3 regions of the Acetobacter sp. P1H12_c genome follow, and region 2 is predicted to be linked to each of the others. Evidence: predicted binding sites of a transcription regulator. Region 2 holds the regulator's gene; each other region holds the start of a gene.
The links. Region 2 encodes LexA, which represses DNA repair genes until DNA is damaged. Its sites were predicted from a motif close to TGTTCTANNTANGTTC; they were not measured.
Positions count from the first base shown of each region.

Region 1 (10,603 bases), on a different contig from region 2:
TTTCTGACGACGCGAGGAGAGTATAAGCGTGGGATCAATCAAAAACGCCCGGCATCCGTTTTATGAGCACTGCCATACGGCGTTGAATGCGATCAGGCAGCAGGGGCGTTACCGCACATTTACCCCGCTGGCACGCCTTGCAGACCGTTTCCCTCTGTATGAGGAAGAGCTGCCAGCCCTGCCAGAAGGCCGGGAAGTGATTGTCTGGTCCACCAATGATTATCTGGGCATGGGCGTGGTGCCGGAAGTGCAGGAGGCCGCGATTGCGGCCATCCGTGAGCACGGTGCCGGGGCCGGTGGCACCCGCAATATTGCCGGAACCAGCCCGCTGCATACTGCGCTGGAAGCCGAACTGGCCGGCCTGCATGGCAAGGAGGCCGGTCTGCTGTTTGGCTCCGGCTATGTGTCCAATCAGGCCAGCCTCCAGACTATTCTGACCTCCATGCCCGGCTGGATCTGTTTTTCAGACCGCCTGAACCATGCCTCCATGATTGCTGGCATCAAGGGCGCGCGCGGCTCTCAGACGGTTATTTTCGAGCATAATGACCTGAAAGACCTTGAGGCAAAGCTGGCTGAAGCGCCTGCGGACGCCCCCAAGCTGATCGCGTTTGAAAGCGTCTATTCCATGGACGGGGATGTGTCCGACATTGCCGGAATCTGCGCACTGGCCCGGAAATATAACGCCCTGACCTATCTGGATGAAGTGCACGCCGTCGGCCTGTATGGCGAGGAAGGCGGCGGGATCTCCCAGCGGGATGGTGTGGCGGATCAGGTGGATATTATTGAAGGGACGCTGGCCAAGGGCTTTGGTGTGCATGGGGGCTACATCACGGCCTCGGCCGAGATTGCGGATTTCCTGCGCTCCACCGCGTCAGGCTTCATTTTCACCACTGCCCTTCCTCCCTCAGTTGTGGGGGCAGCGCTGACCAGCGTGCGCAAGGTGCGGGCTGAAAACTGGCGGCGTGAGAAAATGTTTGAGCGGGTGAACACTTTCCGCGCCCGCCTGCGGGCTGCCGGGGTGCCCTTTACCATGACACCTAGCCATATCGTGCCGATTCCGGTGGGCGATGCGGAACGCTGCAAGCGGATCAGCCGCCGTTTGCTTGTGGAATACGGGCAGTATGCCACCCCCATCAATTACCCCACGGTGCCGCAGGGCACGGAGCGCCTGCGCCTGACGCCGGGGCCGTTCCATACGGATGAGATGATGGATGAGATGGTGCGCGCTCTGGCGAGTCTGCTGCGGGAAGAAGGCATTATGCCTGCCCGCCAGACGGAAGATGCCGCCTGAAACGCTGAGGGTCTAAAAGCCTCATTCTGCCTGCCCCCGGCTCACAGGGTCCGGGGGCAGGCCAGAGGGTTTAGTGTGTTGCTTTACGCAACCGGTCGAGGGCGGCTTTCAGGTCACTCTCAGACGCAGCGCCGGGAATAATTTCACGGTCGCCAATAATGAAGGTCGGCGTGCCTTCCAGATCAATCGCCTTTGCCAGTTCGACATTTTTGCTCAGCGCTGCCGTTACGGCCGGGCTTTTCATGTCTTTTTGCAGGCGGTCAGCATCCAGCCCGAGATTTTCAGCAATCCGATGGATCCGCTCGGCGGAGGGGGCTGAGGAATCCGTCATCAGAGCTTTCTGAAACGGGACATATTTGCCCTGAAGCCCTGCGGCCATAATGGCCTGTGCATCCATCACGCTGTTAGGCCCGAGCACGGGAATGACTTTTAAAACCAGCCGGAGGTCAGGCTCGGAGCCGAGCAGATGGTCCACATCGCCCAGCACCTTGCGGCAATACTGGCAGCGGGGGTCATAAAACTCGACCACTTCCAGCTTGCCGGATTTATTGCCCAGCACAACATCCGTCGTGCTCTGGCCATACTGCGCCTTGTTCCGGCGCACCGTCTCCAGCGCGGAAGAGGCTTTTCTGGCGGACGCCTGCGCCTGTAGGGAGCTGATGGCGTCTGACAGGATGGAAGGGTCCGTCCTGAGCGCATTCCGCAGGATTTCAACAATTTCAGCACGCTGTGCGGGGCTGAAACTGCTGTCCGCCGCCCGTGCGGAAACCGCACCACCGCAGAGCAGGAGGAGGCTTGCGGCTCCGGCCAGAGCGGCGCGCCTGAAAGAAAAGGTTATCAGCTTTTTCATCGTGTCTTTATGTGTAAAGCAGAACCGCTGGGATGGAAATGCCGCGTGTGTGTTGCTGCACGCCCGGAACAGCGGTAATCCAGAACAGAGTTTCAGACGCCCGGCATGCGGGCAGACCAGAGCAATGGAGACATCAAGGCGTGCCCGAGCATTTCATGAAGACCTGTTCAGCCCGGATGGCGTCGCTACTGATGGCCTGTTCCCTCACCATCCCCCTGACAGCCTGTAGCATCTTTGCGGATGATAGCCCGGCCAGGCAGTCTCACCCTGCCCTGACGGGGTTTGTGGGTGAGGTTGTGGCGGATGAACCGCAGGCGGCTCTGGTCGCGCGGGATGTGCTGGCGCAGGGCGGGAACGCGGCGGATGCCGCGGCGGCTCTGGGGTTGGCCTTGTCCGTCACCCTGCCCTCCCGCGCCTCGCTGGGGGCAGGTGGAGCCTGTCTGGCCTGGCGTCCGGGGGATGCACAGGGGCAGGCCTTTGTTTTCCTGCCGCGCGCGGGGCAGACCCCCGCGCAGTCTGACCGCCCGGCAGCCGTGCCCATGCTGGCCCGTGGCCTGTATCTGATGCAGTTGCGCTATGGCCATGTTGACTTTGCGGATCTGGTCGTGCCTGCCCGTAATCTGGCGACGGATGGCGTGCCGGTGGGTGGCCTTCTGGCGTCCGATCTGGCGGCGGTGCAGACGCCGCTGCTGGCGGATGAAAAAACGCGCGCCATTTTTGCCAACAGCAACGGTACCGTTCTGGGCGCGAATGACCTGATGGTGCAGCCGCGTCTGGCCGGGGCGCTTGAGCGCCTGCGGATTGCCGGGGTGGGGGACCTGTATAACGGCTCTCTGGCGCAGAGCTTTACGCTGGCATCTCAGGCAGCGGGTGCGGGTCTGACACCGGCGGATATGCGCAGCAGCCTGCCTGTGGCGGAGCAGCCTCTGACCCTGCGCTCCGGCGGACTGGATATCAGCTTCCTGCCGCCGCCAGCCGATGGCGGGCTGGGAACGGCCGCCGCTTATAGCGCGATGGATGATCACGGCCATTCCGGTGTCCGGGCGGAAGCCGTTGTATCCGGCTGGCGCGCCCGTCAGACCGGCAAAGGGGCCGCGATGACCGCAGCAGATGCGCAGGCCCTGTTGCAGGGTGGCAGCCTGCCTTCCGGGTCTGCTCTGCCGCCCCTGCCTGCTTCCACATCTTTTGTGGTGACGGACCGGACGGGTGAGACGGTCAGCTGTGGCCTGACCATGAACAATCTGTTCGGCACCGGCCGTGTTGCTGGCTCGACCGGGATCGTGCTGGCGGCCTCCCCCGTGCGGCGTCCGCTGCCATTGCTGACGGCGGCTATCGCGCATCAGGGCACCAGCCAGTTCCGCGCGGCGGCGACGGCTTCTGGCCAGAATGTTGCGGCGGATACGGCAGCCATTGCACTGCGGGCAGCGATTGCCGGGCAGCGCCCGACCGTGACGGACGGTGTGGGGCGCGCCAATTTTGTGTCCTGCCCTGCGGGGCTGCCGGGCGATTCCGGAAAATGCTTCGGGTGGACCGATCCGCGCGGCTCTGGCCTTGCGGTCTCTTCCAGCCATACCAAATAAGGTCTGTCGCGCTGGCGGCAGGAGGCAAGGCGGCTTTTGGCCGCCTGTTTCCGGCTTGAAGTGTTCTCGTTTTGTTTCTATAAGAACAGGTGGAAACACCATTTTTAAGGTGCCTGAGCGAGGATCGGGGTGTGATCCCGGTCATTGCCCGGTACGCGGCTTTTATGGCACGTCTTGAAACAGTGCAGCACTCCCGGCCGTAGTCGATGGCCACAGGAAAGGTGAATGATGGATAAGGCAAAAGCTCTTGAAGGCGCGCTCGGGCAGATTGAACGGGCTTTTGGGAAAGGGTCTGTCATGCGGCTGGGACAGCGCCCGAAGGAACAGGCGGACGTGGTTCCCACTGGCTCTCTGGGGCTGGATATCGCTCTGGGGATTGGCGGCCTGCCGCGTGGCCGTGTAATTGAAATTTACGGCCCGGAAAGCTCCGGTAAAACCACGCTGGCGCTGCATGCCATTGCAGAGGCCCAGAAGCGGGGCGGCACCTGCGCCTTTATTGATGCCGAGCACGCGCTGGACCCCGGCTACGCCAAGAAGCTGGGCGTGGATATTGATAATCTGCTGATCAGCCAGCCCGACGCGGGTGAGCAGGCGCTGGAAATTGCGGACACACTGGTGCGCTCTGGCGCGATTGATGTGCTGGTGGTGGATAGTGTGGCGGCCCTTGTGCCGCGTGCCGAGCTTGAAGGGGATATGGGTGACAGCCATGTCGGCCTGCATGCCCGTCTGATGAGTCAGGCGCTGCGTAAGCTGACAGGCTCCGTTGCGCGCTCCAACACCATGATGATCTTCCTGAACCAGATCCGTCTGAAAATTGGCGTGATGTTTGGCAACCCGGAAACCACGACGGGCGGGAACGCACTGAAGTTCTACGCCTCCGTGCGTCTGGATATCCGCCGCATCGGGTCCATCAAGGACAAGGATGAGGTGGTGGGCAACCAGACGCGGGTGAAGGTGGTCAAGAACAAGATGGCCCCGCCGTTCCGTCAGGTCGAGTTCGATATCATGTATGGTGAAGGCATCAGCAAGGTCGGGGAACTGATTGATCTGGGCGTGAAAGCCGGTGTGGTGGAAAAATCCGGCGCATGGTTCTCCTATGACAGCCAGCGGATTGGTCAGGGGCGTGAAAACTCCAAGCAGTTCCTGCGTGACCACCCTGAAATGGCTGCCGAGATTGAACGCAAGGTGCGTGAACATTCCGGTATTGTGGCGGAAGCCATGATGCTGGCCCCCGAGCACCATGTGGAAGACTAAGCGGTTCTTTTCAGTCGTTTAGACCCGGCCTGAAACAGGTCGGGACAAAAAGCTGGCTTCGGGATCATACGAGGCCAGCACGGCTTTTTCAGCCTCGGAAATATCTTCTGGCGTAAAGCCCTGCTTTAGCCAGAATGTGCGGGCTGGCCCGGTTGCTGTCAGGCTGAGCACCGGCAGATTTGCCTTCCGGGCAGCGTGTTCTGCCAGCAGGATGGCCTCTTTGGCACGCCCCTGCCCCCTTACGGTTTCAGCCAGAGCAAGGTCATGCAGATACCAGCTTTCCGGCTGGGCAGGCAGATGGTGCAGAAGGCAGTTCAGGCGCGGGGAGAGATGCCCCGCCCACGGGTGGCTGATCAGATAGCCATGCACCCCGCTTGCATCGGCCAGCACAAAGCAGCCTGACGGGGCAAGCCTCAGCCGTTCTCTGAAAATATCGTCATCTTCCGGATAATCCGGGTGGATGTGTGCCGCGAGTGTTATGATGGCGGCAAGATCATCTGGTCTCATGGGGCGCCAGATGATATCTGCGTTGAGATGTGTCATGAGAAGATGGCCGGGGCGCGGGTCCGGGTAAAAGAAAACATCATGTTCTTATGGTATCATGCAGAGAACGGGAACGCGAACGCGGGCAGGTGAATGACTGAGCGGTTAAGACTGACCTTGCGGGTGGATGCGGACAAAAAACCTGCTCTGGGGCATGGGAAAATTCGTCTGCTTGAGCAACTGGCGGAAACAGGGTCTATTTCTGCGGCGGGGCGCGCTATGGGCATGTCCTATCGCCGGACATGGCTGCTGGTGGATAGTCTGAACCAGATGTTCCGTGAACCGCTGGTTGTGACGCGGCCCGGCGGCGGCGGCGGCGCGTTTCTGACAGCCGAAGGCGAGGCTGTGGTGCGCTGTTACCGGGATATTGAAAAACAGGCAGCACAGGTTGCTGAGGCCCATCTTGCTGAACTTGAAAAACTCTTAACACCACAAATCGTGGAATGCCCTTAAAAAGCCGTATCACACGGTGATTTTGTCACAAAAGAAATTTTTAGCCCCTAAATCATAGGGAATTCGGGAGTCTGGAGTGTCTTCATCTGTACAGCGGCGGGACTTAATTCGGATTGGCGCGGGGGCGACACTCGCTACTCTGGCGGGCGGCGTTGCCCGGCAGGCGCGGGCAGAAGGGCTTGAAGGAGCGACGGGTATGTTTGATGACATGACGGTGCGGCAGATTGCCCGTCGTCTTGCCAGTGCGCCCTATCACGGGCCGGACCAGACCTTGCCCAAAGCGCTGGATAATCTGAATTTTGACCAGTTCCGCAGCATTGCCTACCGGGAAGACCGGACGTTGTGGCATGATGACAGCCTGGCGTTTGATGTTGCGTTTTTTCCGCGTGGCTTTCTCTACCGCCCCCGGATTGATATTTTTGAGATCAAGGACGGGAAATCCGAGCCTGTTCCCTATTCCGCCGATCTGTTCACTTATGGTGACCCATCCCTGAAAGTAGACGAAAATCTCGGCTTTGCCGGGCTGCGTCTGCGCACACCCATCAACACTCCCGGTGTGATGGAAGAATTCTGCGTGTTTCTGGGGGCATCCTACTTCCGCGCCGTTGCCAAAGGGCAGAGCTATGGCCTGTCTGCCCGGGGCTTTGCGGACGGCACAGGGGACCCGAAGGGTGAGGAATTTGCCCTTTTCCGGGCCTTCTGGCTGGAAAAACCACAGCCGGGCGTAAAAGCCGTGGTGGTGCACGCGCTGCTGGACAGTCCCTCCGTTGCCGGGGCGTTCCGCTTTACCATTCGTCCGGGCGATACGACGGTGTTTGACGTGCAGTCCACCCTCTATCCCCGCACCAAAATTGACCAGTCCGGCATCGCTCCGCTGACGGGCATGTTCTATTTTGACGCCAATGACCGCACACATGTGGATGACTGGCGTCCCGCCGCGCATGATAGTGAGGCCCTCCAGATGTGGACCGGCGCAGGGCAGGAACTGTTCCGCCCGCTGCGGAACCCGCTGGATCTGCAGTTCTCGGCGTTTTCGGATGATTCCCCGCGGGGCTTTGGTCTGATGCAGCGCCGCCGGAACTTCCATGATTTTGAAGATCTGGCCCTGAATTATGAAAAACGGCCGTCTCTGTGGATTGAACCCATCGGGGACTGGGGGCAGGGCTGGGTGGATCTGGTGGAAATCCCGACCCCGAATGAAGTGAATGACAATATCGTCTCCTTCTGGCGGCCCAAAACACCGCTGGAAGCCGGGAAGGAATACAGTTTTACCTACCGGATGTACTGGGGGTGGGATGCCCCCTTCCCCACGCCGCTGGCCCGTATTGGCGCAACCCGCGTCGGGGCTGTGGTGGACGATAAAACGGCCCGCTTCTTCTCCATTGATTTTATGGGTGTGCCGTTTGAGCGCCTGCCCAAGGACACGAAGTTCCATCTGGAACCACAGTCTTCCGCCGGCAAAATCCGTAATGTGGTGGTAGAACCCAACCCGAATATCAATGGCTGGCGCACAACCTTTGAATTTGTGCCGGGGGATGAAAAAGTTGTGGAGCTGCGCTGTGTTCTGGCAGCAGACAGCGGCCCGGTCTCAGAAGAATGGGTGTATCGTTGGACGCCGTAATGACACCGCCTGACCTGCACGCCGTACCCTTTCAGGCCCTGCCGCCAGAAGCACCTCTGGCCATGCCGGTGCAGGACCTGCATGCCGCGCCGGATATGGAAGGTCGGAGCAGGACGCCTTCTACCTCCCCGGCAAGTATTGGTGTGCGGCGCTTTCTGGTTCTGGGGTCAGCCCTTGCGCTGACTGTTTTTGGCGCATGGCGCACCCACAAAGTGCTGGATGCCAATGGCACCACCATCCTTGGTGTGGTGATGCTGGTGCTGTTTGTGGCGTTGTTCCTGTGGATTGCGCTGGCGTTTACCTCCTCCCTCGCCGGGTTTGTCTCGCTGATTACCCGCGGTGGCCTCGGTCTGGGCATTACCCGCTCTGGCCCGCTCCCTGTCCTGCGGTCCCGCACGGCTCTGCTGCTGCCCACGTATAATGAACCCCCGCATCGTGTGATGGCGGGGCTGAAGGCCATTTATACCAGCCTGTGTGAAACAGGTCAGGTCGAGGCGTTTGACGTTTTTATCCTCTCCGACACCACCAACCCGGATGTGTGGGTGGAAGAGGAAGCGGCTTTTCTTGCTCTGCGCGCCCAGACGGGTGGTGAAAACCGCATTTTCTATCGTCGCCGCCACAACAATGTGGAACGCAAGGCCGGGAACGTGGGGGAATGGGTACGCCGTTTTGGCGGCGCCTATGACACCATGGTCACACTGGATGCGGACTCCGTCATGTCTGGCGAGACCCTGGTGCGGATGGCCGGAGCCATGGAGCGCAACCCCGGTGTCGGGCTGATTCAGACATTGCCGGTGATTGTGGGGGGCACCACGCTGTTTGCCCGCCTCCAGCAGTTTGCCGGGCGTGTTTACGGGCCAGTGATTGCGCACGGTATTGCCTGGTGGCATGGCTCGGAAGGTAATTACTGGGGCCATAATGCCATTATCCGCACACAGGCTTTTGCCGGGCAGGCTGGTCTGCCGCATGTGCCGGGGCGTAAGCCGTTTGGCGGCCATATTCTGAGCCATGACTTTGTAGAAGCCGCACTGATGCGCCGGGGCGGCTGGGCCATTCATATGGTGCCGGGGCTGGATGGATCTTACGAGGAAAGCCCGCCCTCTCTGACGGATGTGGCTATTCGTGACCGGCGCTGGTGTCAGGGCAACCTGCAACATGTGAAAGTGCTGCCCACCAAAAAGCTGCACTGGATCAGCCGGATGCATATGGTGGTGGGGATTGGCGCGTACGTCACCTCCCCGCTCTGGCTGGTGTTCCTGCTGACCGGGATTCTGATCTCCCTTCAGGCGCATTTTGAGCGGCCCGAATATTTTGGGGATACCAAACTGCTTTACCCGCACTGGCCGCATGTGGACCCGGTGCAGGCAAAGTACGTGTTTATCGGCACCATGGCCATTCTGCTGGCCCCCAAGCTGCTGGCCTATATTGCGCTGCTGTTTGACCGCGCAACCTGCCGTGGGTGTGGCGGAGCCATCCGCGCCGCGGCGTCCGTGCTGGTGGAAACGCTGATTGGTGGTCTGATTGCCCCCATCGCGATGCTGATCCAGACGTCCGGAGTGCTGTCCATTCTTTCCGGGCATGATTCTGGCTGGAACACGCAGAAGCGGGACGATGGTGGCGTGCCGTTTACGGTTGTTGTCCGGCAATACGCCAAATTCACCATTTTTGGCCTGTTGCTGGGGATCGGCGCGTGGGTTGTCTCCCCATCCCTGTTCTTCTGGATGACGCCTGTTCTGCTCGGGCTGGTTTTTTCTATCCCTCTGGTTGTCATGACCAGTAGCCGTGATGTCGGGCAGAATTTTAAAAAAGCTGGCCTGCTTCTGGTGCCGGAAGAAACGCATCCGCCGGATGTGCTGGTGAAAACGGAACAGGCCGTGGCCGAAGATCACGGCCCTGCCCTGCCGGATGATGCTTTGCGTGCCCTGCGGGCGGATGCGGGACTGTTTCAGGCGCATGCCGCCATGCTGCCCCCATCCCGCAAAGCGGGGGACCCGATCAACCCTGATCAACTGGTCGGGTTGCTGAAGGTAGCGGAAGCGCCGAGCCTTGCGGTGCTGGAAACACAACTGACGGCGAAAGAAAAAGCCGCTGTTCTGGGCTGTGCGGAAGGTCTTGCAGCCATAAGCCGCCTGCCCGCCTGATCTTTCAGTTGGATTGACATAAAAAGGAAGAAGAGCGGTTTACCCTGCTCTTCTTCCTTTTTTATTGCGCCTGTTTTGGCTGGCGTCCTTGGCCGGTTGGCCGGAGCGGGCGCAGGTAAGTCTGGAGTCCGGGCGTGCGTTTAATGGATGCGCGCGCCGCCCACCCAGACTTCCTGAACTGTAAAAGCGGAATCCAGCACAACAAAATCAGCCCGCTTTCCGGCTTCCAGCGTACCCCGGTCCGTCAGGCCCAGATACCGGGCCGGATTGGTGCTGAGCAGCGCCGCAGCTTCCAGTAGCGGCGTGCCAGCCTGAAGGGCGTTGCGTAATGCCTGATCCAACGTCAGAACGCTTCCGGCCAGACTACCATCGGGTAGCCGGGCGGTGCCGTCTTTCACCATCACGTCCTGCCCGCCAAGCTGGCTTGGCCCTTCCGGCAGGCCGGTGGCGCGCATGGCGTCTGTTACAAAAACCAGCCGCCCGCCCATAACGCGATGCGCCAGCCGGAACGTGGCCGGGTGGACGTGGTGAGTATCAAAAATCATTTCCGCGTAAGCATCGCTGCACATCAGGGCGGTAACGGGGCCGGGCTTGCGGCTGGTAATGGGGGCCATGGCGTTGAACAGATGAGTGCCCCCCGCCACGCCCCCGGCGGCACAGATCTGGCAGATCGCGCTGCTGGTTTCTTCATACTCCGCGACGGTATGACCAATGCTGACGCGCACCCCGGCGTCTGCAAACTGTTTGATGGCGGTCTGGCTGTGCGGGAGTTCCGGCGCAAGGGTTACAACGCGCACACAGCCCGTCCCCAGTGCTTCGGCCACGCGTTCCGCAGTTGGCGGAATGGCATAGGGGGGCTGTGCGCCCAGC
Region 1 is NZ_JACRVR010000001.1:21,446-32,048, reverse strand. It holds gene hemA (5-aminolevulinate synthase) at 29-1,291, shown strand; gene KP699_RS00145 (DsbA family protein) at 1,362-2,141, opposite strand; gene KP699_RS00140 (gamma-glutamyltransferase) at 2,318-3,721, shown strand; gene recA (recombinase RecA) at 3,950-4,975, shown strand; gene KP699_RS00130 (GNAT family N-acetyltransferase) at 4,994-5,518, opposite strand; gene KP699_RS00125 (winged helix-turn-helix domain-containing protein) at 5,612-5,971, shown strand; gene KP699_RS00120 (glucan biosynthesis protein) at 6,048-7,592, shown strand; gene mdoH (glucans biosynthesis glucosyltransferase MdoH) at 7,592-9,733, shown strand; gene nagA (N-acetylglucosamine-6-phosphate deacetylase) at 9,874-10,603, opposite strand, start outside.
Region 1: recA (recombinase RecA) is a predicted target of LexA. The motif match lies at 3,783-3,798, and genes of this name have one in related genera.

Region 2 (10,603 bases):
GCGCGAGAACTCCTGCTTAGGTGATTGACCGGCGGTCCCGGCTCCGGCACCACTCGCTTCATGACGCGGTTTGATCATCTTTTCCAGCATGGGCTGGAGGAACTGGCCGAACAGGGGCGTCTCCGGACGCCGCGCAGCCTTCAACCCAGAGCCGATGGCATTCTGGAGCGAGAAGACGGCACCCTTCTGGTTGATTTTTCCTCCAATGATTATCTTGGTCTGCGGGCGCACCCGCTGCTGCGGGAGCGCGCCCTGATCTGGGCTGGGCGATATGGAACTGGCTCCGGCGCATCCCGGCTGGTGACAGGCACAGCGCCCGGCATGGTGGCGCTGGAAGCCCGGCTGGCCGCATTGAAAGGGATGGAAGCGGCCTGCATTTTTTCTTCCGGCTGGCAGGCGAATGCGACTCTGGTGCCAGCCCTTGCCCAGATCTCGCTCGCTGCGACGGGGGCATTGCCTCAGATTATTGCTGATAAATTTATTCACGCCAGCCTCTATCATGGCTGTGCCGCGGCGGGCGTGCAGCCGGTGCGCTTCCGGCATAATGACATGGCGCATCTGGAAAGCCTGCTGCGGAAGGCTGATGGTCCGGGTCTGAAGATCATCCTGACAGAAAGCGTCTTCAGCATGGATGGAGACAGAGCGGACATGGCGGCTCTGGGCGCACTGGCCCGGCGGTATGATGCCCTGCTGTGTGTGGATGAAGCCCATGCCACCGGTATTCTGGGGCCGGACGGGAAAGGGATCGCGGACGGACAGGCGGATGTGATCATAGGTACCTTCAGCAAGGCGTTGGGGGGAATGGGGGCATTTGTTGCCTCGTCTTCCGCGTTGTGCCGCTGGCTGGTGAACAAAGGGTCCGGTTATATTTATTCCACAGCGCCCTCTCCGCTGGTGCTGGGGGCGGTGGAGGCTGCGCTGGACCTGTTGCCGCAGATGGAGGCCACGCGACAGCATGTGGCAGCACTGGCGGAGCGATTCCGGCAGCATATGAAGGCTGCGGGTCTGGAGACAGGCCCATCTTCCACCCAGATTGTCCCGGTTGTGGTGGGGAGTGAACAGACCGCGCTCGCACTCTCGCGCAAGGTGGAAGACGCCGGTTTTCTGGCAATTGCCATCCGCCCGCCTACGGTGCCGCCGGGAGGGTGCCGCCTGAGGGTTGTTCTGCACGGAAATCACACGGCAGCGCAGGTTGATCAGTTGGCTGAGGTGCTGTGTGCGGCGGTGGCGGATTATCCTGTAGGCGAACGGCCATGACTGCGCCGCAGCTACTTTTTGTGCATGGCTGGGGCTTTGGGCCGGATGTGTGGAAGCCAGTCTTAAAGGCACTTGGCCAGCCCGAGGTCTGTCTGCCGGACCTTGGATATTTTGGGGCCTCACAGCACGAGGCGCAGAGACAGGTCGAGGCTCTGCGGAGCGGCCCACATCCTGTTCTGGCTGTGGGGCATTCTTTGGGGTTTCTCTGTCTTCTTGCGCGCGGGAACTGGCCGGAGGGCAGCCGCTTTCTCGGTATCAACGCCTTTGGGCGTTTTGCCGCCGGGGAGGGGTTTTTACAGGGTATTTCCCCGCGTGTGCTGGCACGGATGCAGGCGGGGCTGATACGGAATCCGGCTCAGGTGGTGATGGATTTTCGGACCCGATGTGGAGCCGGACCAGTTTCCTCTGAGATGGTGAGTCAAGAGGCCTTGCAGGAGGGGCTGACAGATTTGAGGACGCTGGATATGCGCCCCGTTCTGTCACGTCTGGCAGGGGTGCCGGGTGCGGTCAGTATTCTGGCCGGAGGGCAGGACCCGATTGTCAGCCCGGACATGACACGCGCCTCCTTGCCGCCAGACCTCCCGATCAGCTGGCAGGCAGAGGGAGGACATATGTTGCCACAGACGCACCCCGATATCTGCGCCGAGGTCATTCGGCGCATGACTCTACAGATGCTGGAAAATTCATGACTGACTGTTCTGCCCATTCCCGACAGACCCGTATTCAGCACAGTTTTGATGCTGCCGAAGGCTATGACGCGGCGGCGCTGCTGCAACGTGTGGCGGCTCGGCGGCTGTTTGACTTGTTACAGTCCCGGCTGGCCGGCAAAGCGCCACGCCGTATTCTGGAAGTGGGATGCGGCACTGGCTTTCTGACGCAGATGTTGCACGAAGCTTGGCCTGAGGCGGAACTGATTGCGACAGATATTGCCCCCAAGATGCTGGAACGTGCCCGCAACCGCGTCGGTAACCGTGTACAGTTTTGTGAGATGGATGCCGCGCGCCCTGATGTTGCGGGTTCGTTTGATCTGATTTGCGGCAATCTGGTCTTTCAGTGGCTGGCCGAACCCGCCGCTGTTCTGCAAACACTGGCCGAGCGCCTGACGCCCGGTGGCGTGATTGCGGTTTCAACCTTGCTGGATGGCACATTTGCGGAATGGCAGAATGCCTGCGCGGCAGAAGGGCTTGTGGCAGGCACGCCGGAGTACCCGGACGTCCGGACCGTGCAGGGCTGGCAGCCCCGCCTGTGTGCAGGGCGGTGGACAGCGGAGCGGTGTGTTCAGCCTTTTGAAAGCGGACTGGCGTTTGTCAGGCACCTGAAGGCAACCGGGGCGTCTGTCCCTCGAGAGGGTGTCGCGGCGTTCTCCCCGGCAGACCTGCGGCGGGTGATGGCACGGTTTGATGTGAGCGGCGCTCTGGCCACCTGGCATCTGGCGTATGGCTGTTTCCAAACACCCCGGAGAGCCGGGGTGTTTGTCACCGGAACAGATACCGGCGTGGGGAAAACGCTGACGTCTGCCTGCCTCGTGCAGGCATGGAACGCCCTGTACTGGAAGCCTCTGCAAAGCGGGCTGGCGGATGAAGAAGGGGATACTGCGACCGTTATAAAACTGAGTGGTTGTCTGCCGGAGGACTGTATTCCTCCCGCCGGAGCCTATCAGGCGTCTCTCTCCCCCCTTGCCGCAGCACAGGCAGAAGGAGCGGAAATTGACCCGGCCCTTCTGGCTTTGCCGTTGCAGAACCCCGAACGCCCGATGGTGGTGGAAGGGGCGGGCGGCCTGATGGTCCCTGCCACGGATACGTTGATGATGCTTGATCTGGCGGAACGCTGGGGGCTGCCGGTGGTGCTGGTTGCCCGCAGCGGGCTGGGTACACTCAACCATACGTTGCTGAGTCTGGAGGCCATGCGGGCCAGAGGTCTGGCTGTTGCCGGAGTGGTGCTGAGCGGGCCACTCAACCCTGAGAATCGGAAAACGATTGAGGGAAAAGGAAAGGTGCGGATTTTGGCCGAACTGCCGCAGCAGGAGGCTGTTACACCGGAGGCTGTGCGCACGCTGAGCGGGCTCATTCCCTCATGGGATGCCGTCTGTGGAGGCAGGGAGAGTGTGTGAGTGAGAAGGGGGCGTGATATCGAAATCACGCCCCCTTCTCAGGTCTGGTCTCAATCCCCGCGCCTAAGGCGCGTTGCTTGGTGAGGTGGTCGCACAAGCGGGGCTTTAGTGATACTGGCGGATCAGACCGGCCAGACGCCCCTGAATATGCAGACGCTCCGCCGGGACAATCCGCGTTTCATAGCGCGGGTTGGCGGGTTCAAGCGCGATTGTGTTGCCTTTACGGCGCAGGCGCTTGAGCGTGACTTCACTATTATCAATCAGCGCCACGACAATCTGCCCGTTCTCGGCATCTTCCGTACGACGGATGATAACGTGGTCGCCGTCCATAATTCCGGCCTCAATCATGGAATCACCAGTGACTTCCAGAGCGTAGTAATCGCCCGAGCCGACCATATCTTTGGGGATATCCAGAAAGGTGTCGGTCTCGGCCATTGCCTCAATGGGCAGACCGGCGGCAATGCGACCATAAAGCGGGATTTTCAGTGCCGCTGTCTGCGGACGGGAGAAATCACCGCGCACGACGTTGGCGGGGAGGGTCTCGGACGCAGGCATGATTTCCGGCAGGTGGATGACTTCCAGCGCACGGGCCCGGTGATGATGGCGTCGCAGAAAACCGCGCTCCTCCAGCCCGGAAATCAGGCGGTGGATACCGGATTTGGAGCGCAGGCCCATGGCCTCTTTCATCTCATCAAAAGAAGGAGAAAAACCCGTCTGCTTGAGGTGGGAATCAATAAAAAGAAGCAGTTTGTGCTGTTTGCGCGTCAGCATTGCGGCACCCCGGAGCAGATGATCGTTTTTGTATTTATAAGACTTTGTTCTATATAAGTTCTCTTTTTGGGTCAAGGGGTTATTCGGTCATATCAAAAGCGCTTCTGTATTTTTTGCGGGGCCTGTAAAGTTGTGAAACAGAAGGGTCCGTTGCGGGCCTGTTGCTTTGCAGTATGGCGATTTAAGCGGGTGGCGGTTGCTATTGGCCACAGGACCCGGAGCCGTTCTTTCAGCCGGTAGCATAGTAATTTTGAACAGGTTTTGTGTTTAGAAAAATTATCACAGTTCCGGCAGCGTTCTGCGCCTGCCTGACCCTGAATGTGGCTCCGGCGGGAGCGCAGGATGCACAGTCTGGCGAGGATGCGTTCAGTTTTAAAGACCGTCTGACGCAGGACTGGGGCGGTGTGCGCCGTACTCTCGCTGAGCATGGTGTGGATTTTCAGCTCACGGACCAGAACGAATTCTGGGCTATTCCGGTTGGCGGAAGCCAGCCTTCCAATAATTATATCGGGGTGACGACGGGCCAGCTCTCGCTGGACCTAGGCCGTCTGACGCATCTGCCGCTCGGCACTCTCGGGATCAGTGGCGTGGATATTCGCGGGCATCCCTTCAGTAATCAGCCGCTTTATGTGTTCAATCAGGTCTCGGGGATTGAGGCGGATATCAATCTCCGGCTTTATGAGGTCTGGTATGGTCAGACCTTTGACCATGACAAGCTGGACCTGCGGGTTGGCAAGCTGGACCTCAGCCATGATTTTATGGGGAGTGACGGTGCTCAGCAGTTTATGAACGCCTCATTTTCCTGGCCTATGGTGCCGGATAATAACCTGTATGATCAGGGGCCTGCCGCACCGCTGGGGACGCCTGCTCTCCGGCTCAAATATGCCCTGTCCCATGACTGGACGGTTCTGGCGGCGGTTGCGGATGATAACCCCATCGGGGCCAGTTTCCTGAATGAGGCAGATCCGTGGAACCAGAATCAGGACCCGAGTGGCACGCGGTTCCATTTTGGCACCGGCGTGCTGATGTTTCTGGAAGCGCAGTATCACACAAAGCTCTGGGGGCGGGACGGCACCTATAAGCTGGGCGGCTATGGGGATACGGGCCGCTTTCCGGATCAGGCCGACTCTTCTGTGCGGCATAAAGGCAACTGGACGTTGTATGCCGTGGCGGATCAGGAGCTTGCCAGCCTGTCTGGCGCGCAGACGCTCGCGGGCTTTGTGCGGGCGACATGGGCTCCCCCAGCAAACCGCAACCAGATTGCCAATGCGGTGGATGCGGGGCTTGTGCTTAACGCGCCCTTCCAGCGCGCGGATGATGTGCTGGCTCTTGGCTTTGGTTATGGCGAGGCCAGTCCTGTACTGCGCCGTGCAGAGCGGCGCGCAGGGACGCTGGCCCAGCATGCGGAATACCATCTGGAACTGACGTACCAGTTTCAGGCTACACGCTGGCTGCTGATCCAGCCTGATTTGCAGGGGATGCTCTCACCCAGCGGCGGGGTTCTGGATACCGCAGGCCGCCGGGTGAAAGATGAAGCGATTTTTGGGCTGCACTCCAGCGTGTCGTTCTGAAAGGCCTCAGGGCAGGCGCAGAATTCGGCAGGGTGTTCCGGCTTTATCCGCAGGGGCAAACGGGGCGCGGATCAGAAGAGCCTGACTTTGGGCAAAAATATTGAGCTGAGCCGAATCCTGTGAACTGAACGGAGTGGCAAGAGGAAGCTGCCCGTCGGCCTGCGGAGTCAGGCGGCATCGCACAAAATCCTGCCGCTGATCATTTTCCCCGATATCCGCCCCCAGCAGGGCGGGTTCTGTTTCCATTTCCTCCGGAACAGGCTGCCCCAGCAGCTTGCGCAGGGCCGGGGCAATAAACACCAGACTGCATACAAGTGCTGCCACCGGATTACCCGGCAGGCCAATAACGGGGGTGTGGCCAAGCTGGCCGAACATCAGCGGCCTGCCGGGACGCATGGCAATTTTCCAGAAATTCAGATCCAGCCCGTGCGCTTCCAGCGTGCTGCGCACGATATCGTACGTGCCGACACTGGCCCCGCCGATGGTCACCAGAAGGTCCAGCGAATGGGCCTGTCCGATCGCTGCGGAGAGAGAGGCTGCGTTATCCCGCGCGATGGGGAGCAGAAATGCATCCGCCCCCAGAGACTTCAGCAGTGCGACAATCATGAACGCGCCGGAATTGACGATGGAGTCTGGAGAGGCCGGGTCTCCGGGGAGAATAATTTCATCCCCTGTGGCCAGAACGCCTATACGCGGGCGGCGGGATACGGGGAGCCAGATATGGCCGCCTGCGGCTGCCAGCCCGATATCCCGCGGGCCAATGCACTGACCGGCGGGAACCAGAATGTCGCCTTTACGGAAGTCCTGCCCCTCGGTGCGGATAAATTGTCCTTTGCGCCCCGCGCTGAGCAGGGTTGCGTTATCCCCCTCGCGCCGCACGTTTTCCTGAATCATGACCATGTCAGCTCCGGCGGGGATCTGGCTGCCGGTAAACAGGCGCAGACAGGTGCCTTTTTCCACAGTCAGGCTCGACGGATGGCCCGCAGGGGCTTCACCGATAATGCGCAGCGATGCGCCCTCCTGCGCGTCTTCCGCCCGCAGGGCATAGCCATCCATGGAGGAGATGGAGACGGGGGGATTGGAGAGGCGGGCCGTCAGAGGGGATGCCAGCACACGACCGCAGCCATCGGCGAGAGAGACGGTTTCCAGACCACAGGCAGAGAATTTTTCAAGGATTCGGGCGCGTGCAACAGCCACATCCAGCATGTTTTTTTACTCCTTTCGGCTATTCCCACGCCTGAATGATGCAAGAATGCTTGACGTTTGGCTCTTGTATGCGCATTTTGCCGGCACTTGAACACCACCCGACCACGTTTCTGGCGTGGTGCCGGGTTTAACGATGCTCTGCTGAGGAAGCTATGGCCAAGACCAATGTTATCAAAATCCGTCTCGTTTCCACGGCGGACACCGGTTACTTCTACGTCACCAAAAAGAACGCCCGTGCGCACACCGGTAAGATGGAACTGAAGAAGTACGATCCCGTTGCGCGCAAGCACGTCGTCTTCCGTGAAGCGAAAATCAAATAATCTCTCCCTTCCGGGTAAGAGATTTAAAAAGGCGGTTCCCTCTGGGGCCGCTTTTTTTATGCCTGCTTGCTCGCTGCGCTGTGGGCACGGGCAAAGAAAAACCCCGCCAGACGAGGGTCTGCGGGGTTCTGGCTGTTCGTGAGACTGGTGCTTAGTAAAGCGGGTCATGCCGGTCATACGGCACAACGATATCGTTCTTATCGGCCAGATTGAGCATGGCGCGGGCGCGTTCATCCAGCGTGTCATTATCCAGAGACTGTTCCCGCAGGCCATTCACGCGCCGCTTCCAGGCAATCTGTTCGGCTGAGGCATCCTGCTGGGCCTGTTTTGCCTGATCCAGCAGGAGAAGCTGCTGCTGATAGGCTTTCATCCCGTGGTCACCCTGCGTGGCGTTCCAGCCAAAATAAACCGCAATACCCAGAAAAACGGTGGGGGGAACAATGGCGCGCACAGCACGTCTGATAAAGCGGCCTATCTTCACGGTTTTAGCGTCCCTCTGCCCCGGAAAGTGTCATTCTGGTCATATCTTTATTTCTAAACCATGAAGTTCTGGACAGGAAGCTCTCTCTGCTAACGCAGACATAAAAAAAGCCGCGCTCCGGAGAGCACGGCTTTTCAACGGGTTCGATCCTTAAAAAAGGTGCCTTACTCAGGCTTTCAGGATGGAGCGGCCAGCATACTGTGCTGCGGTCGCCAGTTCCTGCTCAATCCGGATAAGCTGGTTGTATTTTGCGGTTCTGTCAGACCGGGAGAGCGAGCCGGTTTTGATCTGACCGCAATTGGTCGCAACGGCCAGATCCGCGATGATGGAATCCTCCGTCTCACCGGAGCGATGGCTCATAACGGCTGTGTAGCCTGCTTTATGGGCGACCTCGATCGCTTCCAGCGTTTCCGTCAGCGTGCCGATCTGGTTGACCTTCACCAGAATGGAGTTGCCGACACCAGCCTTGATGCCACGACGCAGGCGCTCAGGGTTGGTCACGAACAGATCATCCCCAACGAGCTGCACTTTTTTGCCAAGTGTTTCCGTCAGGAGAGCCCAGCCCTCCCAGTCGTCTTCCGCCAGACCGTCCTCAATGGAGGCAATGGGGTAACGGCGGGTCAGATCAGCCAGCCAGCTGACCATCTCGCCGGAATCGAAGGTCTTGCCTTCACCCTTCATGATGTATTTGCCATCACGGAAGAATTCGGTGGAGGCGCAGTCCAGCGCAAATGTCACATCTTCACCCGGGCGGTAGCCTGCGGCTTCCACTGCGCGGGTAATAAAGCCCAGAGCTTCATCAGCCGATTTCAGGGCCGGGGCAAATCCGCCTTCATCCCCGACATTGGTGTTATGGCCCGCAGCCTGAAGCGCCTTTTTCAGATGCGTGAAAATTTCCGCACCCCAGCGAATGGCATCGGATTCCGTCGGCGCGCCGACCGGCTGGATCATGAATTCCTGAATATCAATGGGGTTATCGGCATGTTCGCCACCATTGACGATGTTCATCATCGGGACGGGCAGGGTGTGGGCAAAGACACCGCCAACATAGCGATAAAGCGGGATTTCAAGCTCAGCCGCCGTGGCTTTGGCAACGGCCAGAGAAACGCCGAGAATCGCGTTGGCACCCATGCGGCTCTTGTTGGGGGTGCCGTCCAGATCAATCATCGCGTTGTCGATATCAATCTGATCCGAAGATTCGGCGCCCTGAAGAGTCGGCAGAATTTCGTTTTCAATATTTTCAATGGCCTGAAGAACGCCCTTGCCGCCAAAGCGTTTGGGGTCCTTGTCACGCAGTTCAACGGCTTCATGCGCGCCGGTGGATGCACCTGAGGGGACAGCAGCCCGGCCTTTAGCGCCTGAGGCCAGTTCCACATCCACCTCAACTGTCGGGTTTCCGCGGCTGTCCAGAATTTCACGCGCGATGATATCGACAATGGCACTCATAATTTCTCATTCCCGTTTCAGGCTCAGGCGACCTGGGCTGGCCCAGATGCGTTGTTTTTCTTCTTCCTTCAACGAAACGCGGCGGCGCGCGTTTCCCTGTAGTTGCTAGTGGCAGCCTCTTGGGCTTTTCTGTCAACCAGTTGACGACCTGAAACCGTGCAGAGGAGGCACGCCCGAGGCTCATGAAGAGACTACCGTTTGTGGCTGTGGTGCTGGCAATAGCGGGGCTTATCCCCCTAATTCTCTGCGCGTGCGGGATCGTATTTTTTTCATCTGGTGTGCCCATCCCTAATCTGATGATGGCGTTTGTTTCCTACTGTGCCGTGTCTCTGGCCTTTTTCGGGGCGGTGCACTGGGGGCTGGCGCTGGAGCCTGCACCCGTCATTGTGACGAGCCGGGCGGACCGGACGGATATCACCCGCCTTGTGCTGGGTGTGGTGCCTGCTTTTGTCGGGTGGGTTGCGGCCTATACCGCGTTTGCGTGGATGCCTGTGGCAGGCGTTGCGATTCTCGCGGTGGCAGTGCCGCTGCTGGCGTTGCTGGAACGGCAGGGCTGGCGCACGGGCGCTTTGCCAAGCGGCTATATGGGGCTGCGCTGGATTGTCACGGCGATTACGGAATGTTGCCTGCTGGTGGTGCTTGTCGCGCGGCTCTTCTAGGCAGAGGGTGTGAAGAGGGCGGGAACAAGAGTTTGATGATACAGGTCTTTAGTCTCGCTCCGTTCTTTTGTTATAACATGAAAGCCCGGATGGAACGGTCGGGTGGACATGGAAGGATTGGATGAGCATGCACAGCACTCCGCGCATTCTGGTCAAAGGTGCCGGTGTTGCCGGTATGACGGCGTCTGTCACGCTGGCCGAGCGCGGCGCGCAGGTCACGCTTTACGAGTCCGGCGGTCGGATCGGGGCCGGGGCATCATGGATGGCCGGTGGCATGCTGGCCCCCTGGTGTGAGGCCGAGTCAGCTCCCCCGGAGGTGACAGCGCAATCCGTCGATTCCGTGGACTGGTGGGCCGCGCATGTGCCCGACGTGGTGCGGGCAGGGAGTCTGGTGCTGGCTCCCCCGAGGGATGTGGGCGAGATTGCCCGGTTCGGGCGGCGTACATCACATTTTCAGACGATCGGCACTGAAGAAATTGCGTCTCTTGAGCCGGATCTGGCCGGCCGTTTCCATAAAGCGCTGTTTTTTGCGGATGAAGGTCACGTGGACCCGCGCAAGGCTTTGCTGGCACTCGGCTGGACGCTGGAGGCACTGGGCGGCAGGGTTGTTCTGGACGGCGGGCAGGCTCCTGATGAGGCAGCATTTGACTGGATTGTGGATTGCACGGGTCTGACCGTCCGCAACACCGTCTCCGCCCTGCATGCGCCTTTACGTGGCGTGCGGGGGGAGATGCTCCTGCTGCGGTGCCCTGATGTTGTGCTGCACAGGCCGGTGCGGATGC
Region 2 is NZ_JACRVR010000002.1:178,614-189,216, reverse strand. It holds gene KP699_RS03550 (8-amino-7-oxononanoate synthase) at 61-1,257, shown strand; gene KP699_RS03545 (alpha/beta fold hydrolase) at 1,254-1,946, shown strand; gene bioD (dethiobiotin synthase) at 1,943-3,367, shown strand; gene lexA (transcriptional repressor LexA) at 3,473-4,138, opposite strand; gene KP699_RS03530 (carbohydrate porin) at 4,402-5,709, shown strand; gene glp (gephyrin-like molybdotransferase Glp) at 5,716-6,915, opposite strand; gene rpmG (50S ribosomal protein L33) at 7,068-7,235, shown strand; gene KP699_RS03515 (septum formation initiator family protein) at 7,387-7,716, opposite strand; gene eno (phosphopyruvate hydratase) at 7,885-9,162, opposite strand; gene KP699_RS03505 (DUF3429 domain-containing protein) at 9,345-9,821, shown strand; gene KP699_RS03500 (FAD-dependent oxidoreductase) at 9,949-10,603, shown strand, end outside.

Region 3 (10,603 bases), on a different contig from region 2:
GCCACTGACTGGAACAAAGGCAGCATGTCCCGATCAATGAAACGCGTCCGTGAGGCATAGACATGCCGGTCGCCCCGGCTGTGCTGGCCATGCACATAGAAGCGCTGCGGCACCATGATATCGAGACTGTCTTTCGCCCGTGTCATGGCGACATAGAGCAGGCGACGTTCCTCTTCGATGTCATCCTTCTCACCGGTAGCCAGATCGGATGGAATGCATCCGTCGACGGCGTTCATCACGAAGACATTTTTCCACTCCTGCCCCTTGGCGGAATGAATGGTGGAGAGGATCAGATAATCCTCATCCAGCAACGGCACGCCAGCCTGATCGGACGTGGCATCCGGTGGGTCGAGCGTCAGTTCGGTCAGGAATTTCTCGCGTGACGGATAGCCGCCGGCGATCTGTTCCAGCTGCACCAGATCGGCCAACCGGGTGGAGGCATCCTCATGAAGCCGTTCCAGATGCGGTTCATACCAGTAGCGCACAGCGGCGATCTCGCCCGGCCAGCCGACCTGATGGCTGCCGAGAGCGGTCAGCATATTCACAAACCCCGTCCAGGCCTCGCCACTGCGCTGCGGCGCTTTCACATCCTTCAACGCCTCGAACGGATGAGCATTCTCCCCCATCGTATCCAGCACACGCCGGGCCGAGGCTGGACCCACGCCTGGCAGAAGCTGCAACACACGGAAGCCGGCGATGCGGTCGCGTGGGTTCTGAGCAAAACGCAATAGCGCCAGAACATCTTTCACATGCGCACTATCGAGAAACTTCAGGCCACCGAATTTCACAAACGGAATATTGCGCCGGGTCAGTTCCACCTCCAGCGTGCCGCTATGGTGCGAAGCCCGGAACAGCACGGCCTGCTGCTTCATGGGTGTCCCGGCCTCCCGCTCTTCCAGGACCCGATCGGCGATGTAGTTGGCCTGCGCCGTGTCGTCCCAGATGGTGACCAGTCGCGGCTTTTCCTCCGACGCCCGTTCGGTCCACATATCCTTGGTGAACCGCTCTGCCGCCTCGCCGATCACGGTATTGGCCGCATCCAGAATGGGTTTCGTGGAACGATAGTTCCTCTCCAGCGTCACCACACGGGCCGGGGGATCGAAGGACGCCGGAAAATCAAGAATGTTGCGCACGGTCGCAGCCCGGAAGGCATAGATGCTCTGCGCGTCATCACCCACCACCGTCAGCCCGTGCCCGTCCGGCTTCATGCCCAGCAGGATGTCCGCCTGCAGCCGGTTGGTATCCTGATACTCATCAACCAGTACATGATCCCATTTGCCGCCAATGTCAGTGGCCAGAACCGGGTCGCTGACCATTTGCGCCCAGCATAGCAGCAGATCGTCGTAATCCAGCACGCCCTGTTCCTGCTTGGCCGTGACGTAGCCTGCAAAAAGCTGTTTCAACTGGGCTTCCCAGCCCGCGCACCACGGATAGTGCTTCAGCAACACATCGGAGAGCGGTGCGCCGGAATTCACCACACGGGAATAGATGGCAAGGCACGTGCCCTTACCAGAAAACCGCTTCTCGGTTTTCGAAAACCCGAGATCATGGCGAATCAGATTCATCAGGTCAGCAGAATCTTCCCGGTCATGGATCGAGAAGGCCGGATCCATGCCGATCTGCTGGGCATACTCCCGCAGCAGCCGCGCACCGATGGAATGAAACGTCCCGGACCAGGCCAGCGCGTCGGCCAGTGGACCGGTCTTGTCGCCCAGCACCGTTTTGCAGATGCGTTCCACCCGCCGCGTCATCTCCACACTGGCCCGGCGCGAGAAGGTCAGCAGCAGGATACGACGCGGATCAGCCCCCGACGCAATCAGATGCGCCACCCGATGCGCAAGCGTGTTAGTCTTGCCCGAACCAGCGCCAGCGATGACCAGCAGTGGGGGTGAATCTACCCCGCCTGCCGAGACTCCGGTCCCGTGCGTGACGGCCTGCCGCTGCGCGTCATTCAGACGGGACAGATAATCGTCGCTGCCCGAAACGGGAGAAGGTTCTGGATTCAATTCCTTAGCGCACTTTCATCAACAATACTGAACCAACATTGGACACCACCATGCCGGATACAGAGCGAATTTGCATTGACTTGCGTAGCATGATTGGAACAAATCAGGAACACATAATCATGAAATACTCCTGCACAAGGGACGCCGAGCCGTGACATGACTACTGAAACCCATAAAAAACCCGGTCTGGAGACGCTACGGGCCACGATCAGTCGGCTTGAAGGTCATAGCGATCGACGCCGCACGGTGCTGCCCTTTGGTGTGCGCGAAATCGACGCCCGTCTGCCCGGTGGCGGTCTGGCGCTGGGGGCATTGCATGAGGTGGCGGGCGGAGGCAACGACGCCCTGCACAGTGCTGCCGCCGGTCAGTTCTGCGCCGGGATTGCAGCCCGCACGCGCGGCACGGTGCTCTGGATTGTCACCCGCCAGGACGTGTTCGCTCCCTCCCTGAAACAGGTGGGGCTTTCTGCTCGGCGGACCATTTTTGTCGAGGCCAGTTCAGACGTCGATGTGCTGGCCTGCTTCGAGGAAGGGCTGCGGCATGGCGGCCTTGGGGCCGTGGTCGCCGAGGTGGCGCGTCTGTCCATGACGGCCTCACGTCGCCTGCAACTGGCGGCTGAAACGTCTGGTTCGCTTGGCATCGCGATACGCCGGTGGCGACGACAGACGGATGCGGCGGATTTCGGCCAGCCGACTGCCAGTGTGACCCGATGGCGGGTCTCAGTCCTGCCATCCGTGCCTTTACCGGTGCCCGGCGTTGGAAGACCGCGCTGGTTGCTGGAACTCATCCGTGCCCGGGCGGGCGAATGTGCCGATTTTGAAGTGGAGGCCTGTGATGCCAAAGGAAGGCTCTCTCCCTGTATCCCGGTCGCGGATCGTCTCGCTTTACCTGCCACTCTGGCCGACCGACCGGATCAGGAAACGACTTGGACCAGACGCGCCCGCGCCTGAAACGCCGTTGGCCCTTGTCGGACGGGAAGGACGGCGACGAGTTGTCCTGTCGGTCGATCTCGCCGCCCGGAAGCTGGGGCTGCGCCCCGGCATACCGGTGGCCAAGGCTCAGGCGCTCTATCCCGATCTGGTGCTGATGGATGCCGATCCCGAAGGCGACCGGCTGGGGCTGGAAAAACTTGCCCTGTGGTTCCAGCACAGGATCGCGCCCATCGTGGCCGTCGATGCGCCGGACGGGCTGGTTCTGGACACGACCGGGGCCGATCACCTGCATGGTGGCGAACTTCCCATGCTCAAGGATATGGTCCACCGCATGGCGGGAGCCGGGTTTCGGGCAAAGGCCGTGGTGGCGAACACCTGGGGCGCCGCGCACGCCATGGCCCGCTATGGCCAGTTAGCGATTGCGGCTATCCCTTCAGATAAAACGACCTCTGCTCTCGCTGATCTGCCCGTTGAAGCTCTCCGCCTGCCCTCCCCTATTATTGAGGGTCTGGCCACGCTGGGCGTATCCCGCATCGGACCACTGGCCGCCATGCCCCGCGCACCGCTGGCCTTGCGGTTTGGCCCCGACGTCGCCCGCCGGCTGGATCAGGCGTTCGGGCGTATGGGTGAAGCCATCGTGCCAGTCCGCCCGGTTAACCCGGTCGAGGTCAACCGGAATTTCGCCGAGCCGATCGGGGCCGCCGAAACTATCGCCAAATACATCGGCAAGCTGGTGCCGCTGCTCTGCCAGGGACTGGACGAACGCGGACAGGGCGTGCGCCGTCTTGATCTGCTGCTGCATCGGGTGGACAGCCGAACCGAGGCGATCCGGGTCGCGACCGCCATGCCGGTACGCGATGTGAAGCGCCTGACGCGACTATTGTGCGAAAAGATCGAAACGATCAATCCGGGCTTCGGCATCGAGCGCATGGTGCTGATCGCCTCTCTGGCGGAACCCATGGATCGGCGACAAACCGTGTCTTCCCTGATCGCCGAGAAAGAAGCCGATGTGTTCGACCTGATCGACACACTGGCCAACCGTGTCGGCATGCAGGCGCTGTATCGCTTTGCCCCCGTGGAAAGCGATCTCCCCGAACGCTCCTTCTGCCGCGTGCCCGCGCTGGCCCCCAAAGAGACAAAGGACTGGCCGGAGCACTGGCCACGCCCTACCCGGCTGCTGGCGCGACCTGAGCCGGTGCAGGCCATGGCGGAACTGCCGGACCAGCCGCCGCTGTTCTTCATCTGGCGTGGTGTGCGACGGAAAGTAAAATGTGCCGATGGGCCGGAGCGGGTGTTTGGCGAGTGGTGGAAGAATGACGCCGAGCTGACCATCGCCCGCGATTACTTCCGGGTGGAAGACACCAGCGGCGAGCGCTTCTGGCTTTACCGTGCTGGTGACGGTGAGCATAGCGAGACCGGCTCGCAGGGCTGGTTTCTGCACGGGATTTTCGGATGAGCCCCTCGGCACCACGTTATGCCGAATTGCAGGTGACGACCTATTTCTCGTTCCTGCGCGGGGCGTCTTCTCCGATCGAACTGTTTGCTCAGGCAAAGGCTCTTGGCATTGAAGCGCTGGGCATCTGCGACCGCAATTCTCTGTCCGGGATGGTGCAGGCCCATGTCGCGGCAAAAGAGGTCGGGCTCCGGCTTGTTGTGGGATGCCGTCTCAATCTGGCCGATTTCCCGCCCGTGCTGGTCTACCCGATGGACCGGGCCGCCTATGGCCGCCTCTGCCGTCTGCTGACCCTCGGCAAGGCGCGTGCCGGCAAAGGGAAATGCCGTCTTCTCTGGGAGGATCTGGTCGCGTGGGGTGAAGGCCAGATCGTTGTCATGCTCCCCGACACGGCAGACGATGCCTGCGCGCTGCATCTGCGCAAGCTGAAGGACGTCTTTGCCGATCGCGCCTACCTGGCCCTTACCCTCCTGCGTCGCCCCAATGACCAGATGCGGTTGTATGAACTGGCGAACCTGGCGCATCAGGCGCGTGTGCCAACAGTCGTGACCAATGACGTGCTGTTCCATACCCATGACCGGCGCATCCTGCAGGATGTCGTCACCTGCATCCGGCACAACACGACCATCGACGAGGCCGGGTTCGTCCGCGAACGCCATGCCGACCGTTATCTCAAGCCACCGCAGGAGATGGCCCGGCTGTTCAGCCGTTACCCCGAAGCGGTTGCCCGCACCATGGATATCGTGGAGCGATGCCGTTTCTCGCTCGATGATCTGGCCTATCAGTATCTGGATGAAGTGTCCGTGCCTGCCCAGACGCCCCAGCAGGCGCTGGAAACCCTGACATTGGAAGCGGCCGCACGCACCTATCCCGAGGGGATTCCGGACGAGGTTCGCAAAAGCCTGCACCATGAACTCGCCCTAATCGGGCGCATGAATTATGCGCCCTATTTTCTGACCGTAAACAGTATCGTCCGCTATGCCCGTTCTCAGGACATTCTCTGCCAGGGTCGTGGGTCGGCTGCCAATTCTGCAGTCTGTTATGTGCTGGGCATCACCGCCATCGACCCCGCCCGCAACTCCCTGCTGTTCGAACGTTTCGTCTCCGAAGAGCGGGGCGAGCCGCCGGACATCGATGTAGATTTCGAGCACGCACGCCGTGAGCAGGTCATCCAGTGGGTCTATGAGCATTACGGGCGTGACCGTGCAGCCCTGACAGCCGTGGTGATCCGCTATCGCGCCAAGGGGGCCTTGCGGAATGTTGGCAAGGTCATGGGCTTGCCGGAAGACCTGATCCGCACACTCTCGGGCCAGATTCACGGCTGGGGGCGCAAGCTGGACGATGACGCCCTGACTGACAGCGGCATTGATCTGTCCGACCGGCGCATCCGCCTGACGCTGGATCTGGCGCGTTGCCTGATCGGCGTGCCCCGTCATCTGTCACAGCATCCCGGTGGTTTTGTGCTGACGCATGACCGGCTGGATGAGCTTGTCCCTATTGAACCGGCCTCCATGGAGGCCCGCCAGATTATCGAGTGGGACAAGGACGATATCGACGTTCTGAAATTCATGAAGGTGGATATCCTGGCGCTTGGCATGCTGACCTGCATGAAAAAGGGGCTGGATCTTCTGGCGGACCACAAGGGCCAGCACTTCACGCTCCAGACCATCCCGGCCGAGGATCCACGCACCTACGCCATGATCCGCAAGGCTGACACCATTGGTGTGTTCCAGATCGAAAGCCGGGCACAGATGTCCATGTTGCCACGGCTCAAACCGCGTGTGTTTTATGACCTCGTCATTGAAGTGGCGATCGTACGGCCCGGCCCTATACAGGGCGACATGGTGCACCCTTATCTACGTCGCCGGGAGGGCCTTGAGCCCGAAGACTATCCGACACCCGAACTGGAAGCGGTTCTGAGCAAAACGCTAGGCATCCCGCTGTTTCAGGAACAGGCGATGCAGGTCGCCATGATCTGTGCGGGGTTTACCGCCGCCGAGGCCGATCAGCTGCGTCGAGCCATGGCAACGTTCAAGAATACGGGTACCGTCTCGCAGTTCCAGAGACGGCTCATCGAGGGCATGCGCGCCAACGGCTATGGTGAGGATTTTGCAGAACGGATCTATCAGCAGCTCGAAGGTTTTGGCTCCTACGGATTTCCAGAGAGCCATGCCGCCAGTTTCGCTATTCTGGCCTATTCGTCATCCTGGATGAAATGCACGCATCCGGATGTGTTTCTGGCCTCGCTCCTGAACTCCCAACCAATGGGATTTTACGCGCCAGCGCAACTGGTCCGCGATGCGCGGGAGCATGGTGTGGAAATCCGGCCCGTTTGCGTCAATACCTCACGCTGGGACAGCACATTGGAAGGACCGGAAAGACCTGACGGGATGTTCGCCGTGCGGCTGGGCATGAGTCTGGTGAAGGGACTTCCCAATGACGATGCTGCCCGGATTGTTGCCGCTCGGGCCTCACGCCCGTTTACCTCGGTCGATGACCTATGGCGTCGGGCGGGTGTCAAAGCAGCAGCCCTCACCCATCTGGCCGAGGCAGATGCCTTCCGGCCCTCGCTCGGGCAGGCACGGCGCGAGGCGCTGTGGTCGATCAAAGCTCTGCGCGATGAACCATTGCCCCTGTTTGCGGCTGCGGAAGTAACGCGAGAAGCAGATGAGCCCGATGTGTTGCTCCAGCCCATGCGGGATGGGGCGGAGGTGGTGCGAGATTACAACCAGCTTGGCCTGAGCCTACGGGACCATCCTCTCGCATTTCTTCGCAGGGATCTGCGAGAACGGGACATCATAACGTGTCAGCAGGCGCTGGCGGCGAAGGACGGGAAGCGTCTCACCGTAGCGGGACTGGTGCTGGTCCGGCAGCGACCAGGATCGGCGGAAGGCGTAGTATTCCTAACGCTGGAGGATGAGACGGCCAACATGAACGTCATCATCTGGCCGGATCTGTTCGACGTCAACCGGCGTGTGGTGCTGGGTGGCCAAATGCTGGCCGTGAAAGGCATGCTCCAGAAAGAAGGTGACGTCGTGCATCTCTTGGCGAAGGAGATCAGCGATCTGTCAATATTGCTGGCGGACGTCGGGAACCGATCCTCCGCAGACACTACAGCCAGAACAGATTCAGACGGTGAACGCCTCGTCGTCATATCGCGCAATTTTCACTGAGCCACAAGCTGTTCGAGCCAAGCCTGACTAGCATCCAAAATTCCTACATTTTCGCCTGTGGATAAGTCAGTTTCTGGGCGAATTTCGACCGCTGCTGTTTGGACGCAAAAAAAGGGGGGGGGGTAAAAAACCGTCACTTTTTTTTCCGGATTTGGTACATGAAATACAGGGCAAGTGCCTTTTTTTGCCCCCGCGTGGTCGGAGGGGGGTGTGACGTGTTACGGTGTCGCATCGAAAAGGGAGCCGAATTTATTTGGCGATAGAGGAAAGAAGAAAAGAGAAAAAGCGTAGCGATTTCATATGCATCCGAAGGGTGCATATGAAATTGAGGTAGCGTGCCCTCCAAACCGCGAAAATGGGGCGTATGGAAGAGGAAAGGGTGGTGGCAGGCGTCTCTTGGGGAAATTCTGTCGGCAAGAAGGTGAATCTAGGGAGGTGTATGGGCCTATGTGAACGGAGAGGCCATTTTCTTGAGGCTGTAGCGACCTGTGTGAGTTTCCGGTGAAAGGTGTGCGGATCGATATTTTTGTCTCGTTGTGGCCCTGTGTAGTGGGCGATGGTGTCACAGAAGCTGCTCTAGGGGCTGGTCTGGCGCATTTTAGGATGTTTGGGTTTGTGTGTGATTAGTACCGCAGGTTGCACCGTGTGTTTTGTACCACAAAAACTGAACACTGTTGTAAAAAAGGGCACTTTTGGGATTAAATCCCAAAACGCATTTTGCGGCATTGAATAAAAACAATGACTTAGCGTTTCTTATCCGGAATGAACTGCAGTGAAAAATGACTGGTTTTTGAGGCGATTTGCCCTGTGGATAGTTTTGTTCTGATCATGGAATATTGTCGAGCCTGAAAGCGTATGAAAATGGTCAGTCACCTGAACAACTTTAACAGCCTTTTAGGAGATTCGATCCCGCGTAGAGCATGTCTTGCCGATCAGAAATCGCAGACGGGATTGTTCACCCGAACTGTCGGTATCACCCGGGCCACCATGAGGATTGGACGTGCCCCGGTTTAGTTCCGGACCATAGGTTATCTGTTAAGCAGCGTTGCGATCATAATCCAGAGGGCTTTTCCATTGAAGTGCGGAGTGCAGCCTCTGCGGATTATAGAAATCATTGATGTCGGATGCTCCCGGAACCGAACATTGTCTTTCAGGGAATATCAGTCGGCCGCCCCATCCGTTGAGGTTTCCGGCACCACCACCGATAAGAATGGTCCGCGCACCGGCCTCAATAACAAATGCATTGATGTTCATGTGCGATGAAGGTGAAGTGTCTGCCGCGCCCAGAAGCGACAACGCCTCATCTTGATCAATCCCATCAAGAAGATCGAGCGAGGCGTCCAGAGAGCCGTCACTCAGAACCGTTACGGCGAACTCTCCGACACGGTAACGGCTGATTTCAGGTGCCGGAAACGTTCGTTCTGATGACATGAGCTTATCCCTGGCTTGCTCATCTGGTATCGGACAGACGATGGGTGTCTGCCCGATACCATCCGGCGCAATCTCAGCCGTAATTTATCTGATCACGCGACGCCGTTCAGTTTGCAAAGAATGGCATGCCGAGCCGCTTTGACCGTTTCAGGTGTGGTGCGGTTGTCGATAGCCTGCTGCTTTGTTGCGGCATCGCCGCCAACGACCATATCTTCGCTTTGCATGAGAGCGTCGACACCCTGCTGCGCCACGACATGCAAGTCATTTTTGGGCCCATGATCGATCTTGCTGGTGGCCATGCCGGCATTCTTGTGAAAACGCGTGTTTGTGGCACCCGGGAGCAGGGCTGTGACACTGACGCCCGTATCGCGAAGTTCTTCTCGCAGGGATTCTGAAAACATAAAACCGAACGCTTTAGAAGGACCATAGACAGTTTCGTAAGGTGTCGGTGTGGTTGCCGAGAGGGAGGACACAATCATGATCCGGCCGGCCTTGTTGGGCACCATGTGCTGCACTGCGCGCTTAGCCAGATGCACCGTCCCGGAGATATTGATGGAAATAACCCGGAAATCATCTTCGAGCTTGTTATCAACAAAGGCCCCGCCCAGACCGATGCCAACATTGAGAACGGCAATATCGACGTTTCGTCCAAGATCTTTCGTAAACTGCCAGAACCCTTCGACGCCGTCATAGGTCGCTGCATCCGCCTGAAATGCATAGACTGCTACACCGATCTTTTCGAGTTCTGTTTTGGCGTCGTGGATTTTATCACTGGCCCCTGAAATGGCGAGGTCATAACCCATGCCGCCGAGGATACGTGCAATCTCGAAACCAATACCCGAAGACGATCCGCTGATCATGGCAAGTTTGCTCATCTGTCCTCACTCTTCCCCAAGTTTCATAAAACGGGACGACACACTGCTGGTCATGCCTGTTGCCACTTGTTTGTGGAGTTAAGCGCGAAATGAGTGAAAATCTATGCCGTAGGCGGAGAGCTGAAATCAACGAAGTGATCATTTTTATTCACCTGTTACGTTCTGATCAGGTTTTTGCCCCTGTATCAGGCGAATAAGAGCCCGTAATGCTTCAGGAAGCTGTCGCCGGCTGGGATAATAAATAAAGAGTGGCGGGCCCATGGAGGCCCATTCGGGCAGGACCTTGACGAGTGACCCGTTTGCGATCTGCACTGCCGCCCGGCGTTCAAGGTTGTAACTGATCCCCCCATCGCGTTCGGCGATCTCGATAGATAGAACGGTTTCGTTGACGATCACTGACCAGTCCGTGTCCAAAAAGACTTTCTCTTCGCCGCGCTCCAGCTCCCAGTGGTAGATTTTTCCGCTTCCCATCCGGATCCCTATACAGCGATGCTGATGTAGGTCGGCCGGGCATCGAAGAGGGGGAGCTGATGCAAGATAGGCAGGCGATGCAACTGTCACCCATCGCAGATCGGGACAGAGCGGGACCGCGATCATGTCTTCTGGTATTGTGCCACCATAGCGAACACCTGCGTCAAAGCCCTGTTCGATGATGTCCACCACGGCATCCTCCACCGCGACTTCCAGACGGACGTCGGGATAAAGGGCGGCATAACGCGCCATGACCGGGGC
Region 3 is NZ_JACRVR010000021.1:1,014-11,616, forward strand. It holds gene KP699_RS10800 (ATP-dependent helicase) at 1-2,006, opposite strand, end outside; gene KP699_RS10805 (ImuA family protein) at 2,163-2,957, shown strand; gene KP699_RS10810 (DNA polymerase Y family protein) at 2,842-4,395, shown strand; gene KP699_RS10815 (error-prone DNA polymerase) at 4,392-7,565, shown strand; partial or broken gene KP699_RS16765 (IS5/IS1182 family transposase) at 8,467-8,579, shown strand; gene KP699_RS10820 (hypothetical protein) at 8,601-8,996, opposite strand; gene KP699_RS10825 (SDR family oxidoreductase) at 9,089-9,871, opposite strand; gene KP699_RS10830 (LysR family transcriptional regulator) at 10,016-10,603, opposite strand, start outside.
Region 3: KP699_RS10805 (ImuA family protein) is a predicted target of LexA. The motif match lies at 2,103-2,118, and genes of this name have one in related genera.